3 regions of the Telluria sp. B2 genome follow, and region 3 is predicted to be linked to each of the others. Evidence: predicted binding sites of a transcription regulator. Region 3 holds the regulator's gene; each other region holds the start of a gene.
The links. The regulator LexA, encoded in region 3, represses DNA repair genes until DNA is damaged. The targets are predictions, from matches to a motif close to ACTGTATNNNNATACAGT.

Region 1 (2,269 bases), 570 kb from region 3:
CGTCGGGAATCAGGACCAACTGCGGCAGGCTGCTCGCCGCCTTGTCGGTCCACAGGGTCTTGGCATGGCGCTCGAGGGCGGCCCCGATCACGGCGTTCGAGGCGTCCAGGATGGGCTGGGTCGAGCGGTAATTGCGGTCCAGCGTGATCACCTCGGCCGGCTGCGAGAACTGCTTCGGGAAATCGAGGATGTTGCGCACCGTCGCGCCGCGGAACGAATAGATCGACTGGGCGTCGTCGCCCACCACCATCACACCCTGCCCATCGGGCTTCATGCCGGTGATGATCGCCGCCTGCAGGCGGTTGGTGTCCTGGTATTCGTCGACCAGCACGTGGTCGAACAGGGCGCCCAGTTCAGGACCCAGCTCGGGGTCGGATGCCATCTCGGCCCAGAACAGCAGCAGGTCGTCGTAGTCGAGCACGTTCTGCTCCTGCTTGGCGTCGACATAGGCGCCGAACAGGCGCTTGAGCTCCGCTTCCCATTCCGTGCACCAGGGGAAGGTGCCCTGCAAGACCAGGTCGAGCGGCTCGCGCGAATTGACCACCCGCGAATAAATGGACAGGCAGGTGCCCTTCAGCGGGAAGCGCTTCTGGGTCTGGGTCAGGCCGATCTCGTGGCGCACCAGGCCCATCAGGTCTTCGGAATCGCCGCGGTCGTGGATGGTGAAGGATTCGTCCAGGCCGATACGCCCGGCGAATTCGCGCAGCAGGCGCGCGCCGATGCTGTGGAAGGTGCCGGCCCAGGGCAGTGTCGTCACCTGGGTGGCCGTGGCCATGATGCGCTGCAGGACATTGCCGGCGCGTTGGGTCATTTCATTGGCCGCGCGCCGCGAGAAGGTCAGCAGCAGGATGCGCTGCGGGTCGGCGCCACGCATGATCAGGCGCGCCACGCGGTGCGCCAGCGTATTGGTCTTGCCGGACCCGGCGCCGGCTACCACCAGCAGCGGGCGCGTCGCCTGCGCCCCGATGTCGTGCTCGACGGCGGCGCGCTGCGCCGGATTGAGGCCGGCAAAGGGGTCGTCGGCGCAAGGGGCTGAAGAGGGAGCGGAAGTTGCGGCAGCGGCGGCAGCGGTCATGAAAGGATGGCAAGGAAGGGCAAAAGGCGGACAGCTCAACTGTACATTTGTCCAGTAAGCTTTCGCAAGTGCATTTTGCACTCGAAATCGACGAACCTGTCGTAAAAAGGCTGCGCTCGCTTCGCGACCACTTCAAACGTTTTCCGAACAAGCTGTGCTAAGTCGCCGAAAATAAACGGGTTTTCTGGATATCCACAAACTCTGTGAATAACTTTGTGGAAAAGGGAGGGCTTGACAGCCCGAAAGCGCGGCGGGAAGCGGCTTTCAACAAAATGCCCAAACGGCGGGCAAAGCCGAAAACCAGATAAATCAATGACTTGCACGCATCTGTGCAGGCAGGCCTGGAGGAAGGTCCGAATGAACAAAAAGAAATTTTTGTGTATAACCAGACCTCATAGAACGCCACAAAAATACAATTTTGATATCGCAAACCAGAACTGCAGAGCAACTTTTTTTACTGCCGGGATCGACGTCGGGACGGTTCCAGCAGCACGCGCTCGATCACGGCGCGCGCGATGTCGCGTGAGCGAAGGTACTCCACGGCAGACATCGTGTTGGCGCTGAACTGGACCGCGATCCCGTCGTCGACGATGACGCGCTGCCGGACATCCCTGCGGGCGTCGCCCCCGCCATCCGCGGCCATGCCGCGCAGCTCTGCTGATATATGCTCCATCCTTCCCCCGCCTTGTCGTGGTTAAACTCCTTGCGTAAGGAGTATTGATCAAGAACCGGTAATGTCAATGTCATTTTCCCATCGAAAAACAAGAAAAGGCAGGCATGCCCGACGGCAGCGTTGCGCCATCCATTTCGCAACACGTACAAAATGGCCGCGCTGATTCCCTTCAACCCACCAGCGAGGCATCCATGAGCACGACATCTCAACCGGATATGAACCCTGGCGACGAAGCTGCTCCCGGCACCCCCGGCGCCGGCGAAGACATTTGCGACGCCTGCTCCGGCAGCGGCAAACTGGCCGACGGCAAGCCCTGCCCCCAGTGCGGCGGCAGCGGCAAGGTCATGCGCGGGATCGGAGGGGGTTAGTTGCATAGTAGCAATATCAGGGTGATAATCGCGGGATGAAACCTGAACCATCCAGCGATCGCCCGCGCCCCTCTTCCCTGCCCGACCTGTTCATCGCCTTCACGCTGCTTGCCTTGCAGGGCTTTGGCGGCGTGATGGCTGTCGTCCAGCGCG
Region 2 (2,269 bases), 1.6 Mb from region 3:
GCCCGTTCGCGCGGCACCGTCGTGATCGTGGCAGCAGGCAACGAGAACCAGAACGCCTCGAACTCGAACCCGGCCAACTGCTCGGGCGTCGTGACCGTGGCCGCGACCACCCGCGCCGGCGGCCGCGCTTCCTACTCGAACTACGGCACCGTGGTCGACGTGGCGGCCCCGGGCGGCGGCACCGGCGGCGGTGTCCTGTCGACCCTGAACAGCGGCACCAGTTCGCCGGGTTCCGACAGCTATGCCGCCTACCAGGGCACCTCGATGGCGACCCCGCACGTCGCCGGCGTGGCGGCCCTGATGCTGGCGAAGAACGCGGCGCTGACGCCCGACCAGATCGAGTCCACGCTCAAGAGCACGGCACGCGCCTTCCCGGCGACCTGCTCGGGCTGCGGCAGCGGCATCGTCGACGCGACAGCAGCGGTGGCAGCGGCCAGCGGCGCCACCCCGGCGCCTGGCCCGACGATCTCGGAATCGGAATCGAATAACACGATCTCGACGGCCGACGCCGTCAGCACCAGCGGCACCACGGTCAACGGCACCATGAGCGCCAGCACCGACAACGACTACTTCGTGGTCCAGCTGCCGGCCGGCAAGACGCTCACGGCGACCATGACCCCAGGTTCGTCGACCGCCGACTACGACCTGTACATCTACAACAGCGCCGGCACCCAGCTGGCCTACAGCGAGAAGAGCGCCGGCGCCGTCGACAGCGCTTCCGTGACGAACACGACCACCGCTACCGCGGCACGCTACGTGCGCGTGAAGTACTACAGCGGCGGCACCGGTTCGACCAACGGCAAGTACACGCTGAAGCTGAGCTGGTAATTGCAGTAAAACAGTCGCTTACCAAGGGTGAAGACGCGCGGCTTGCCGCGCGTCTTTTTTCGTTTTGATATACCGACTGCGTCATTGAAGACTGCGGCCTCGACCGTAGGGTGGGCACCCCGTGCCCACGCGGAACGACGCGTCATCGGCGCGGTAACAGTAATCGGTGCCAAGTGCATGCCGATGAGTATCCAAGGGAGAGACGTTAGCTACTACTCTCTGGGAGACGTCAACAATCATTATCCTGTTGGGCCAGCACAGCAATCAACACAGTGCGACCTTCCGCGTGGGTACGGAGTGCCCACCCTACGGATCGGCCAACGCCATGGGCCACAGTCGGCGTTACGACTGCTCTTGCACCAAATCCCAATTGACGAGATACTGTATAGAATGACAGTAGTCGGCTCCCGCCGCCGCCCGAGTGAACGCCCCCGCACGTAAAATCATCCATTGCGATTGCGACTGCTTCTATGCGTCGGTCGAGATGCGCGACGATCCGTCCTTGCGCGGCCGGCCGCTGGCCGTCGGTGGGCGTCCGGACCAGCGCGGGGTGATCGCGACCTGCAACTACGAGGCGCGCCGCTACGGCATCCACTCGGCCATGGCCACAGCACAGGCAATGAAATTGTGCCCGGACCTGCTGGTGATTCCGCCGGCGATGGAAAAATACCGGGTCGCCTCGCGCCAGATCATGGACATCTACCGCGACTACACGGACCTGGTCGAACCGTTGTCGCTGGACGAGGCCTACCTCGATGTCTCGAACTCGCCACACTGCAGGGGCAGCGCGACCCTGATCGCGCAGGAGATCCGGCGCCGCATTTTCGAGACCGTCGGCATCACGGCCTCGGCCGGGGTGGCGCCCAATAAATTCGTGGCCAAGATCGCCAGCGACTGGAACAAGCCCGACGGCCTGTTCCTGGTGCGCCCGGAAGAAGTCGATGCCTTCGTTGCCGCACTGCCGGTCAAGAAACTGCATGGCGTCGGCAAGGTCACGGCCGCCAAGATGAACAATTTGGGGCTGAAGACCTGTGCCGACCTGCGCGGCTGGAGCCTGCAGAAGCTGCAGGAGCACTTCGGCAGTTTCGGCGCGCGCCTGCACGATTTATGCCGCGGCATCGATTACCGTGAGGTCAGCCCCGAGCGCGAACGCAAGTCGGTGAGCACCGAGGAAACCTATACGCCGGACATCCCGGACCTGCCGGGCTGCCTGGCACTATTGCCGGATCTGTATGAACACCTGCTCGGGCGCATCAAGCGCGCCGGCGCGGAAAAATTCATCAATAAACTGTTCGTGAAGATCAAATTCGCGGACTTCCAGCAGACCACGGTGGAGTGTGTCGGTTACGCGCCACACCTGCCGAGCTACGCCCGCCTGATGGAAATCGGCTGGCAGCGCGCCAGCCGCCCGGTGCGCCTGCTGGGCGTCGGTGTGCGCCTG
Region 3 (2,269 bases):
AGAAGAAGTATCCGGAAGCCATGAAGCTGTACACGAAGCTGGCAAATGCCGGCAACGTCGAGGCCCAGCAGCTGCTGGGCCAGATGTACTGGTACGGCGAAGCCGGCACGGTGGACGAGGCCAAGGCCACGATGTGGTTCCAGAAGGCGGCCGCCAAGGGCAACAAGGTCGCCGAAGCCTCGCTCGGCGTCATGCAGCAGCGGGTCGCGCGCCGCGCCGACATCGACTACTGGGTGTCGAAGTACGACGGCGAAGACCTGCGGTCCGGCAAGTTCCGCTGCCCCAAGCCGCGCGTGCCGGCGATCTCGAAGCAGACTGACGAGATCGAGCGGGTCTCGAACGCGATCAACAAGTGGCAGGACTGCTATAACGGCTTCGTGCAGAACCTGAACGCCGCCTCCCCGCTCGAAAACCGGATCCCGGCCGACATCGCCAAGCTGATGAACCTGGCGGAGATGCAGCAGGCGAAGAAGCACCTGGCCCAGGTCCAGGAAAACCTGTCGGAAGAAGCCAAGGTCGGCGCCAAGATGGTGCTGGCCGACGTGGCGGTCTGGCGCGGCGCGACCGAGGCGTATATCGCCGAGCACAATGCGATCGTGACCAAGGCGCCGAAGGACGAGTCGGTGCGAACGAAGTAAGGCCGTGTTGGAGTAAAAAAGGCCGCGTCAGCGGCCTTTGTTTTTCGTAGGGTGGACACCTGTGTCCACGCTGTAGGACGGATGAGCTGCCGCAAAGCGTCGCGTAGCCCCGGCCGCCAATCTGCCGGCAGAGCGCCCGGCCTGCTCGCCTTGTACCGCGTGGACACAGGTGTCCACCCTACAAAACCGGGGCCAGGGAATGAGCTGGCGATTCGCAGGCGTCGTACCGCGTGGGGTCGAGACCCCACCCTGCAAAATCAAAAAAGGCCGCATCAAGCGGCCTTTTCTTTCATCTGCGGCTCAGTGCCAGCTGCGCATCAAACCCACAGCCAGCCCCTCGAGGGCGAACTCGTCGTCCGGCTCGACGCGGATCACCTTGAAGTCCGGATTTTCCGGCAGCAGTTCGATCACGTCGCCGGTCTTGCGGTAGCGCTTGACGGTCACGTCTTCGCCCAGGCGGGCCACGACGATCTGGCCGTTCTTGGCGCTGTCGACCTTCTTGACCGCCAGGAAGTCGCCGTCCATGATGCCGGCGTCGCGCATCGACCAGCCGCGCACCTTCAGCAGGAAGTCGGGGCGGGCGCCGAACATGGCCGGGTCGACGTTGTAGGTTGCTTCCACGTGTTCCTGCGCGAGGATGGGCGAACCTGCCGCGACACGGCCGACCAGGGGCAGCGACATCAGCAGGGCAGGGGGAATGGCCGGGACGGCCGGCTCCGATGCCGCGCCGATCAGGCGAATCCCGCGCGAGGTGCCCGAGACGATCTCGATCGCGCCTTTGCGCGCGAGCGCCTGCAGGTGCTCCTCGGCCGCGTTGGCCGACTTGAAGCCCAATTCCTTCGCGATCTCGGCGCGGGTCGGCGGGAAGCCGGTGTTGTCGATCGCTTCCTTGATCAGGTTCAGGATCTGTTCTTGCCTTGCAGTGAGCTTGAGCATGGGTGTACCACTGGTTATCGATTCAGACTGTATTTTTGTACAGTGCTTCTGTAAATGCAAGGGAAATCGTTGTTTTCGCTGGAATTTCCGGACGGCTGCTGTCGCGAAAGGGGTACGCCGGCCGCCGATTGTGTTGCTGCCCGCTTCGGGTTATAATTGCAGGCTTTCCCTTCCCACACTCGTCTTGACGCCGAGGTGGGCATTTGTTTAAACGTCCTCAAGGAGTGTTGCATGCGTCATTATGAAATCGTTTTTATCGTCCACCCGGACCAAAGCGAGCAAGTCCCGGCGATGATCGAGCGTTACAAGACCACGGTGACCAGCCGCGGCGGTAACATCCATCGCGTGGAAGACTGGGGCCGTCGCCAGATGGCTTACCAGATCCAGAAGCTGCCGAAGGCACACTACATCTGCATGAACATCGAGTGCGACAACGAGACCCTGGTCGAGCTGGAAACCGCATTCAAGTTCAATGATGCCGTGCTGCGTCACCTGACCGTGAAGATGAAGAAGGCTGAAACCGCTCCGTCGCCAATGATGAAGTCGGTACAGCGCGAAGACGCAGCCAAGAGCCACCGCGCAGAAGCTCCGGCTGCTGCCCCGGCCGCCGCTGCCTAAGGTTTTTCGCCAGGATCGTGAACGGGCTCAGGCCCGCTGAGAAGTGAACCAGCTACAAGTCGTCGCCACCATCGCTG

Region 1: the regulator LexA is predicted to act here: its motif matches at 1,114-1,131, upstream of ACSUZJ_RS10385 (ATP-dependent helicase).
Region 2: the regulator LexA is predicted to act here: its motif matches at 1,209-1,226, upstream of dinB (DNA polymerase IV).

The regions. Positions count from the first base shown of each region.
Region 1 is NZ_CP196525.1:2,305,742-2,308,010, reverse strand. Features, by position in the region: gene ACSUZJ_RS10385 (ATP-dependent helicase) at 1-1,075, opposite strand, end outside; gene ACSUZJ_RS10380 (hypothetical protein) at 1,530-1,748, opposite strand; gene ACSUZJ_RS10375 (hypothetical protein) at 1,940-2,116, shown strand; gene ACSUZJ_RS10370 (chromate transporter) at 2,152-2,269, shown strand, end outside.
Region 2 is NZ_CP196525.1:92,745-95,013, reverse strand. Features, by position in the region: gene ACSUZJ_RS00385 (S8 family serine peptidase) at 1-828, shown strand, start outside; gene dinB (DNA polymerase IV) at 1,250-2,269, shown strand, end outside.
Region 3 is NZ_CP196525.1:1,735,787-1,738,055, forward strand. Features, by position in the region: gene ACSUZJ_RS07750 (tetratricopeptide repeat protein) at 1-638, shown strand, start outside; gene lexA (transcriptional repressor LexA) at 939-1,574, opposite strand; gene rpsF (30S ribosomal protein S6) at 1,806-2,192, shown strand; gene priB (primosomal replication protein N) at 2,236-2,269, shown strand, end outside.